Regions from separate parts of the Photobacterium ganghwense genome, predicted to be linked through region 1. Evidence: predicted binding sites of a transcription regulator. Region 1 holds the regulator's gene; the other holds the start of a gene.
What was found. The regulator PurR, encoded in region 1, represses purine synthesis genes. The targets are predictions, from matches to a motif close to TNANGNAAACGTTTNCNTNA.
Positions count from the first base shown of each region.

Region 2: a site for PurR is predicted at 2,941-2,960, ahead of purL (phosphoribosylformylglycinamidine synthase). Genes of this name have one in related genera too.

Region 1 is NZ_CP071325.1:2,017,224-2,022,419, reverse strand. Features, by position in the region: gene FH974_RS09275 (hypothetical protein) at 119-523, opposite strand; gene FH974_RS09270 (TfoX/Sxy family DNA transformation protein) at 723-1,313, opposite strand; cyclic di-GMP riboswitch class I at 1,437-1,543, opposite strand; gene purR (HTH-type transcriptional repressor PurR) at 1,747-2,754, opposite strand; gene FH974_RS09260 (heme ABC transporter ATP-binding protein) at 3,280-4,218, opposite strand; gene FH974_RS09255 (FecCD family ABC transporter permease) at 4,215-5,196, opposite strand, start outside.
Region 2 is NZ_CP071325.1:2,677,009-2,682,204, forward strand. Features, by position in the region: gene purL (phosphoribosylformylglycinamidine synthase) at 1-2,775, opposite strand, end outside; gene mltF (membrane-bound lytic murein transglycosylase MltF) at 3,156-4,697, shown strand.

The DNA of each region.
Region 1 (5,196 bases):
TGTGTCGTGTAACTGTCTGAGTCCAATATAAAGATCATGGATCATTTTATCGGTAAATATCAGACAAAGACCTGATAAAGAGGTAAAAAATTTCAGTCGCTAATCAAAATAGTAGAAATCAGGATTGATCGATGGAAATTCGTACAGGAATGGATTGCGGCTGGTTAGCCACCTGATTGCGACTGCTTGGTGCATCGGTGATCAGAATATAGCCACAAGCGATAATCGGGGCGACAGACAACAACATGGTTTTACCAATATGGTAATTACGATACCAATACTTTCTAGCGCGGATTTTTAGGAGTAGTCCCCAGACGAATAAAGTGACGTTTAACACGGTAATCGACAGTAACACATCATGCATAGCCACCGGTGAAGCCACTTGTTGGCTGACCAATAAATAGACAACCACAGGCGGAAGCAGGCTAATAAGAACCACCGCTCGCATCAGGCGTGGCCATTTGCCAAACTTATCCTTGAACATCTGTTCATTTTGTCCTGGGAAAGGTTGGGAATAGTTCATATAACCTCCGGTGTTTTACATCCGGCTAATTCTACAATTGCCCTCATTGAATAAAAGTGTGTTGCCGAATTAATAAGCAGCTTTGTGAGTTAATTCAATGTTTGACAGGGAATGACATTATTCTGTCATTGCAGAGCCAAAAATATGTTGGGAATAAAAAAGAGATCCGAAGATCTCTTTTATATGTGTCAGGTTGCGATTAACTTAATTTCGCAAGAAGTTCTGAGCGCCGCTCTTTCGGGATAACAGACCAGTGCTTGCCACTGATTGCTCCTTCCAAAGCCCACAGTAAGTCGATACTTACTTCGCCTTCATGAGTGCTCTGTAGCGCTTTATACGCATTCAGGGCACCGGCTTCATACAGCTCATCCACTGTGGTTATTCCGGCTTTTTTCAACATCCTCTCATTCGCCAGGCGAAGATTGGGTAAATCTTTGATTCGATTGGGAGAGGTGTTATTTTTTATTTCTTTATCTGCTTTAGCGGCAGATAAAGACAATTTCGCCTGAGCCAGAATTTTATCAGTATCGTCCCACCACTCTTCAGGAATGGCATAATGTTTGGTTACAACAGGAAAGCCACGTTTCTTATATACATAAGGTTTCATTCCTGCGGATTTATATTCCTTTTCATTGTCGGCATTCGCCCGTAAATGCAGTTTGTCATTTACCACGAGTGCAAACATTGTTTCGCCAGAAAATATGCCAAAGCCGCCAAACATTGAGCGTGATTTGACGTTATCGAAATTATTAAAAAGGCGTAATGAATCTTTGAGTACTGGTTTGTCCATGCGTCTTCTCGGTGAATTGTTACTAGGTCACCTAACAACGAGCGAGGATTCAAGAATAGCAGAGTTGTAAAACGAACTGTCAGGGAAAAGTGAAATTATTTCCTGATGTTATCTGCTATATCCATCGGCAACCCCGCTACCATAAGTTGACTGCTTTAAAAATAAAACTGCCTACTCTTAGGCCGGAAGCTTTGCGTCCCTACCTTTCGATAGGTTTGCCTTGTTCGTGACACCTAAAGCATATCTCAGAAGATTATTTTGAACTTGCTCCCAACTTTTAAAGTGTGATATTGCTCCCAGTAATATCTCACAATTTTTATAGTGATATACTTCTAATGTTGTGAATTTATTACTGTTTAAGTCAAAAGTGGTACAAAAAAACCGGAGATAAAAATCTCCGGTTTGTCATACATTTGTCATCAAGTTATGCATATTAGCTGTTCAGGTTACGCACTGATTTGCGAACGACCAGTTCTGGTATCATTTCAAAAACCTGATGCTCGTGTTCTTTGTTCTTCACGCGATCCATCAGAATCTCAACCGCACTCTTACCCAAACGGCGTTTAGGCTGGTGGATAGTGGTCAGTGGCGGTGAAAAATACGGTGCCAAGTCGATGTTATCGTAGCCAATGATCGACATATCGTCAGGTACACGGATACCGGCTTGCTCAAATGTACTGATCATGCCCATCGCCATGATGTCATTGAAGCAGAAAATCGCGGTTGGACGCTTTTCCATTGCCATAAATGTGTTGGCCGCTTTTACCGCAGATTCACATTCGAAGTCACCTTCCAGAATCCAGTCTTCATTGATGTCTAGTCCGGCTTCTGTCATTGCCTTGCGGAAACCTTTCAGGCGTTCGCGACAGGCCGCTTTTTCTGCGTGGCCAGTCAGACAGCCAATTTCCTTGTGGCCGTGCTCAATAAAGAATTTGGTTGCCACGTAGCCGCCAAGTTCAGCATTGTCCTGAATTTTATCGGTGTGCGGGCTTTCCGGACCCCAGTCCATGATCACCATCGGCAGATCTTTCTGGCGCTCCAGCAGTTCCAATAGTTGCTCGTCAAGATCCGAACACATCACCAGCAGGCCATCTACACGTTTTTCGGCCAGCATACGCAGGTAATCTCTTTGCTTTTCCAGGTTACCTTCGGTGTTACACAGAATCAGCGTATAGCCTTCACCGTAGCAATATTCTTCAACGCCGTGGACAACTTCAGCGAAAAACGGGTTGGTCGATTTGGTTACCAGCATGCCGATGGTACGGGTTGTATTGCACTTCAGGCTTCGTGCTACGGCACTTGGTGCGTAGTTCAGCTCTTCAACCGCCGCGAGAACTTTCTTCTGTGTTGCTTCAGCCACGAAGCGTGTTTTGTTGATCACGTGTGAAACGGTGGTGGTTGAAACACCAGCCATACGTGCAACATCTTTAATCGTTGCCATAGTTATTCTTCTAGTGAATGGGTCCGCAGACCTTTAAATTGAATGCATTACCTAAGAGGACAGTGATGAGTTGCGATGTCAGGGATGCCATTCACTATTCTGTTAGGTGGAATTACCAGAAACGCCAAAAGGCCGCATCTCGAACGGGCGGCTTCATCTCTGATAACAAAAAATCGTACCCGCGCTAATAAAACGCGTTGCATGGATCATTTGCATTGTTTAATCGCTTGCGATCACATTTTACTGAGTGTGGCCAATAGTGCAATGTTTCTGGCCAAAGTCATGGATATTTATTGACAGTTATCAATATTTTGCTTGTAACAAGGCTCTGCGCTGCAATTTATTGTTACGGTAATAACTTGATTTGAAACAAATTTAATATCCTGCAATAAATCAGTTTGCATGGAATAAAAATACCGGTTGTGCTTGCTGCGCGACAACCGGTACTAATTTCGCTCAATCAACGATGTTTCCGCTCTTATAAAACCGTGGTCTTTTCACTTGAAGCGGCGTTATCACTCTGCTTCACGAGGTTTGATTGATAGTAATAGCGGCTCTGTTTTCTGCCTTTTTTCGGTTTGCGTTTTCACCTGCCGGTAACACGACAGGGTAGCCGTCGACCGGGTGGTGGCTGATGCATACCGGCCAGCCATATACGGTTTCAATGAGCGATTCGCTTAACGCATGCTGCGGGCTACCATCTGCCTGGATTTTGCCGTTGTTCATGATAACTAACCGGTCAGCGTACTGAGCAGCAAGGTTCAGATCATGGATGACGACGATGACCGCCGCGCCGGCCCGAGCCATGTCTCTGGCGACGCGTAACGTGTTGTGCTGATGCGCCAGATCTAACGCTGAGGTCGGTTCATCAAGCATCAGAACGCACTGTTCGCCCGCCTGACTTAATTGTGTCAGCACGCGGGCAAAATGAACCCGCTGTTTTTCTCCGCCGGATAAGGTCGGGTACAGACGTGAAGACAGGGCAGTCACGTCTACCTGCGCCATTTTTTCACTGGCAATTTTTCGGGTACGGGCCTGCGAGATATTGAGAGGCAAAGCCCCCAGAGCCACCACTTCTTCAGCCGTGAAGGCAAATGTCAGACTGCTGTGCTGCGGCAGGATGCCGAGATGCTGAGCCAGCTGATGGGGTGGCCAGTTTTGTCGGTTGCGGCCGAAATAGCAGATTTCCCCTGACACGCTCCGTTCACCACACAGAACTTTCAGCAGGGTACTTTTCCCTGCGCCGTTGGGGCCTAACAGTGCAGTCAGCTCGCCTGAGCGAAGGTCGATCGAGAAGTCGTCCAGAATCACTTTGTCGCCCAGACTGAGGTTCAAACCCGTGGCGCTGACTGCTACGGGCTCTGTTACCACAATTGGCTTTGTTACCAAAGACGAGCAGTTGGCCGAATTTGCTGGCTGGCGTGCAAAGGACGAAGCGTTCACGGTTGTTGGGTTGTCACTCATGACAGTTTGCCCTTTTGCTTAACTAACAGTGTGATGAAAAATGGCGCGCCAATTAACGCGGTGATGATGCCAACAGGAAGCTCTGACGGTGCCGCGACAACGCGCGCCAGCATGTCAGCAATCAGGAGCAGTAAAGCGCCAAGCAAAGCGGACAGCGGAAGCAGGGTTTTGTGGTTCGGCCCGATCAGCATTCGACAAATATGGGGAACAATCAGGCCAACAAAACCGATCACCCCGGTCAGGGAAACGGCCACTCCGACGCCAGCGGCACAAAGCAGAATCAGGCTGCGTTTCAGGTGCTGGACGTTAACACCCAGGTGACGAGCTTCTGCTTCTCCCAGCAAAAAGGCATTCAGGGCGTTGGCATGGCGATCAAAAAGAACAATCAGCAGCGCCAGCGTCATATAGGCCAGAGCGATGCCGGGCCAGGTTGCGCCAGCCAGTGAGCCTAATGTCCACAATGACAGATCTCGCAGTGCCTGATCATCGGCATAGTAGTTCATCAGGCCCAGTGCTGCGCCGGACAGCGCGCCAATAGCAACCCCTGCCAGTAACATGACGGTAACGGATGTGCCATTTTTATCGGTTCCCAAGGTGTATACCAGGTACGTTGTGGCAGTGCCGCCCAGAAAAGCGAGCACGGGCACTGTGCCCAGTGTGAGCAGGTAGGGGGAAAGGGCGGCAAGCGGGGCAAAAAGCACGATTCCGACTGCGGCCCCCAGGCTTGCTCCGCCGGATACCCCAATGATGCCCGGGTCAGCCAGCGGGTTGCGGAACAACCCCTGCATCACAGCGCCACACAGCGCCAGAATGGCACCAACGGCAATACCCAGCAGGGTTCGGGGCAGACGAATTTGCTGAATGACCATACTGATATGAGTCGGCAGCTCGGTCTGCCACGGCAGAAGCGCATGGAGGCTGTCCTTGACGCTGATTGCCATCGGGCCGACCGTCATTGAGACGATCAGCGTCATTGTC
Region 2 (5,196 bases), 660 kb from region 1:
GGTCGCCAGCACATCGTCACACGCATCGCCGTCAGTGGTGTTAATGTCCACTTCTACCCCGGTATGACCGGCAAAAGCCATTTCAGCCAGAGTGACATACAGACCACCGTCACCACGGTCGTGGTAAGCCAGTACTTTTTCATCACGGACCAGTGCCTGAACCGCGTTAAAGAAGCCTTTCAGCAGCTCAGGGCTGTCCACGTCTGCAGGGGCATCACCCAGTTGCTTGTAAACCTGTGCCAGGGCAGTCGCCCCCAGACGGTTCTTCCCGCAACCCAGGTCAAGCAGCAGCAGCGTTGACTCGCCTTTGTCAGTACGCAGCTGTGGCGTTACGGTCTTGCGGATGTCTTCGACACGACCGAACGCGGTAATGATCAGCGACAGCGGTGCCGTCACTTCTTTTTCCTGCTCCTGATCCTGCCACTTGGTCTTCATTGACATGGAGTCTTTACCGACCGGAATCGTCAGACCCAGCGCCGGGCACAGCTCTTCGCCCACCGCTTTCACTGCTTCATACAGACCAGCGTCTTCACCCGGGTGACCAGCTGCAGACATCCAGTTGGCAGACAGCTTGATACGTTTCAAATCACCGATATCGGCGCTGGCAATATTGGTGATCGCTTCACCGACAGCCAGACGGGAGGAAGCCGCAAAGTCCAGCAGTGCTACCGGCGTACGCTCACCCATCGACATGGCTTCACCGTGATACGTGTCGTAGCTCGCTGCAGTCACCGCACAGTCCGCTACCGGAACCTGCCATGGGCCAACCATCTGATCGCGCGCCACCAGGCCAGTTACCGTACGGTCACCAATGGTGATCAGGAAGGTTTTCTCGGCCACAGCCGGCAGACGCAGTACACGCTGGGTCGCGTCTTCCAGATCGATACCGCTGCGATCAATCGCCTGACCTTCTGCTTTCTGCGTGGTCACGTCACGGTGCATCTTCGGCGGCTTGCCCAGCAGGATATCCATCGGCATATCGATTGGAGTATTGTCGAAGTGGCTGTCTTCCAGTGTCAGATGACGCTCTTCAGTCGCTTCGCCCACCACCGCATACGGGGCACGCTCGCGCTGACAGATAGCATCAAACACGTCCATATCTTCAGCCGCCACAGCCAGCACGTAACGTTCCTGAGATTCGTTACACCAGATTTCCAGCGGGCTCATGCCCGGCTCGTCATTCGGCACGTCACGCAGCTGGAATTTACCGCCACGCTCGCCATCGTTCACCAGCTCAGGCAGGGCATTCGAGATACCGCCCGCGCCCACATCATGGATAAACGCAATCGGGTTGGCATCGCCCATCTGCCAGCAGCGATCAATCACTTCCTGACAACGACGTTCCATTTCCGGGTTTTCACGCTGTACTGACGCAAAATCCAGATCCTCGGCCGACTGGCCAGAGGCCATAGAAGATGCGGCACCACCACCCAGACCGATATTCATCGCCGGGCCACCCAGCACGATTAGCTTGGCACCAACCGGGATCTCTTTCTTCTGCACATGCTCAGCACGGATGTTACCCATACCACCGGCAATCATGATTGGCTTGTGGTAACCACGAATTTCTTCACCGTTGTGCGATGCCACTTTTTCTTCATACGTACGGAAGTAACCCAGCAGGTTAGGACGACCAAATTCGTTGTTAAATGCGGCGCCGCCCAACGGGCCTTCCAGCATGATATCCAGCGCGCTGACAATACGCTCCGGCTTGCCGAAGTCGGTTTCCCATGGCTGAACAAAGTTCGGAATTCGCAGGTTCGAGACAGTAAAGCCCACCAGACCGGCTTTTGGCTTACCGCCGATACCTGTTGCGCCTTCGTCACGGATTTCACCGCCTGAACCGGTTGATGCACCCGGCCATGGCGAGATAGCCGTTGGGTGGTTGTGAGTTTCCACCTTCATCAGAATGTGTGCGTCTTCCTGATGGTACTGGTACTGACGGGAGGTCGCATCCGGGAAGAAACGGCCCACCGTGGAACCTTCCATAACGGCGGCATTGTCTTTGTAAGCTGACAGCACGTAGTCGCCATGTTGCTCATAAGTGTTCTTGATCATCTTGAACAGGGACTTGGCCTGATCAACCCCGTCAATCGTCCAGTCCGCGTTAAAGATCTTGTGGCGGCAGTGCTCAGAGTTTGCCTGCGCGAACATCATCAGCTCGATGTCATTCGGGTTACGGCCCAGCTTAATGAAGCTGTCCACCAGGTAGTCGATTTCATCTTCCGCCAGTGCCAGACCCAGGGTAACGTTTGCTTCCTCAAGCGCCTGACGGCCACCGGCAAGGATGTCCACGCTTTTCAACGGGGCCGGTTCAGCCTGCGTAAACAGCACTCCAGCCGCATCCAGATCCGTAAATACCACTTCCATCATGCGGTCATGCAGCAGACCTTTCAGGGCTGACAGCTGGTCATCTGTCAGAGATGCCGTGGTGTCAACATAGTAGGCCGTACCGCGCTCAAGACGCTTAACCTGGCTCAGGGCACAGTTACGGGCGATGTCGGTAGATTTGGAAGACCAAGGAGAAATGGTGCCCGGACGAGGTGTCACCAATAGCAGCAGGCCGGAAGGCTCATGTTCTGCAATCGTAGGACCGTAAGTTAACAGGCTGGCCAGCTTGTCTTGCTCTTCCTTGTTCAGCGGCGCTGACAGATCAGCAAAGTGCATGAACTCAGCATAAATGCCTGACACAGGCAGATCTAATTCGCGGCAGCGCTCTAGCAGCTTGTTAACGCGAAACTCAGACAGTGCGGGTGAACCACGCAAAATTTCCATGTGCGTACGTCTCTCGATTAGCAGTTGAATGAAGGTGATATTGGCCTAATCCCCAGCGAAGACCGGGATAATTACGTCAATGCCACCTCGTTTGCCAGCATTTTACGAGGCGAGTTTGTCGCGATGGGGCGTAGTATAAGGGAAATCTTTTTGTGACGTAACACTTGACGCAACCGTTTGCGTGTTTTTTTTTCGATCACGCGAAAAAACCACGAAAATGCCTCATTCTCATCCCCGGTTTCGGGTATACTGCCCGACCTTTCTGACAGCCTGTCAGGATACCCATACCGCAAAAAACTGCTGTCATACAGGCGAGGATTTTGCGTATTTGATGACCTTTGGTATAAAGGACGCCCGATAGATACTGAGAGCATAGTTAATTGAGCAATCTCCGAACGCATTCCACTGTCAGACATATCATAGCCTTACTGCTAAGCACCCTGCTTCTGAGCGGCTGCTTGTGGCAGGAAGCTCCGCGTACAGATTTGGAGCGTATTCGGGAAAACGGTGTTCTTCGCGTCGGCACCCTCAATAACCAGCTTTCCTACTACATCGGCAGCGATGGCCCGACCGGGCTGGACTACGAGCTTGCCCGCCGGTTTGCCAAAAAACTGGGGGTGAAGCTGGAAATGAAGCCGATGCTGAGCCTGTCGAACATGTTCCCGACCCTCAAGCGCGGCGATGTGGATATCCTGGCCTCCGGGCTGACCATGACCGCCGACCGCCTGGCCGATTTCCGTGCCGCTCCGGCCTACTACTACGCCAGCCAGAAAGTGGTCTATAAAAAAGGACAATGGCGACCGCGTAGCATCGAAGATCTGGCCGAAAACAAAGGTGTGCTGACCGTCGTGAAAGGCTCCAGCCACGAAAAGACCCTTCACCTCCTCAAACTCCAGCACCCTACCCTGACCTGGAACAGCGTTGTCGAAACCGACAGTGACGAGCTGATGCGCCAGGTGGCGGAAGGTGAGCTGGACTACACCATGGCAGACTCGGTTGATGTCGCCCTGAACCAGCGTATTTACCCGGACATCGCGACCGCATTAGAGCTGACGGAAGACGAACCTATCGCCTGGTTTGTTAATCAGCGTCACGACGACAGCCTGTATGCCCTGCTGATTGAATTCTTCGGCGACATCAAACAAAGCGGTGAACTGGCCAAACTTGAAGAGAAGTACTTCGGCCACGTGGACAAGTTCGACTATGTTGACACCCGCGCCTTCCTGCGCGCCATGGATCACAAACTGCCAGAGTGGAAAAATCTGTTCCAGCAGTATTCCGGGGAATTTGACTGGCGCCTGATCGCCGCCCTGTCCTATCAGGAATCGCACTGGAATCCGCAGGCGGTATCACCGACCGGCGTCCGCGGCATGATGATGCTGACCCTGCCGACAGCCAAGGCTGTAGGCGTGAAGAATCGTCTGGATCCAGAGCAGAGCATTCGTGGCGGCACGGAATACCTGCGCAAAATCATCGCCCGGATCCCGGACAGCATTGAAGACCATGAGAAAGTCTGGTTTGCCCTGGCCTCTTACAATGTTGGCTTTGGTCACCTGATGGATGCCCGTCGCCTGACCAAATCACAAGGCGGCAACCCGGATGCCTGGAGTGATGTCAAACAGCGGCTGCCGTTGCTACGTAAGCGTAAGTTCTACACCCAGACGCGCTACGGCTATGCCCGGGGTGATGAAGCCCTGAACTACGTGGAAAACATCCGCCGCTATTACCAGAGCATTATTGGTTATGAGCAGGCACACAGCCTGCCGCCAACCGATGACATTGCCATTGTGGACGGGCTGAACACCATCCAGCCACCAGCGGTCTCTGAAAGCCAGAGCACGCTGCCCGTTCCGCCGCCACCGTCCACTACACCGTCGGATGAGCTGCCGGACATCAGCGCCAACAAAACGGCCAGTAACTAATGGGGTTACCGGCCATTCGCCAGTTTCAGACCTGCCATGGAAAATCAAACGGCAATTGATGACGTTATTGGCAGGAAACGCTAGTGTCTGGTGAAACTAGCGGCCTGAAAGTGCTGTAACCTGCATGACGACAGCCAGCCCAGGCCAGCCCCCTCGCGTGACCTTTACTTTCAATGAAAAACAGCAAGTTCAGTGAGATCACGCTAGCAATACGGGATAATTCTGGTCCACAGCTCAATCATTTTCGCTGATACTGCAGAAAAAGGAGCCTGCGTACCGGGACAGTCCGTATGGCAGGAAAGAAATATTTGCAGGAGGCGCTATGCAGTTTTCGAAGAAAAAAGCCCTTGACCGAATGAGGACGCGGATGGCGGTCTCGGCAACTCGCCGTAAACGCCTGCATGCCAACATTCGAAAAAAAATTCACTGGCGGCATCGCAACTTTGTCCTGAGCTGTTGTACGGAGTAACCCTGTGTTACCCGACACAGTTAAGTCCAA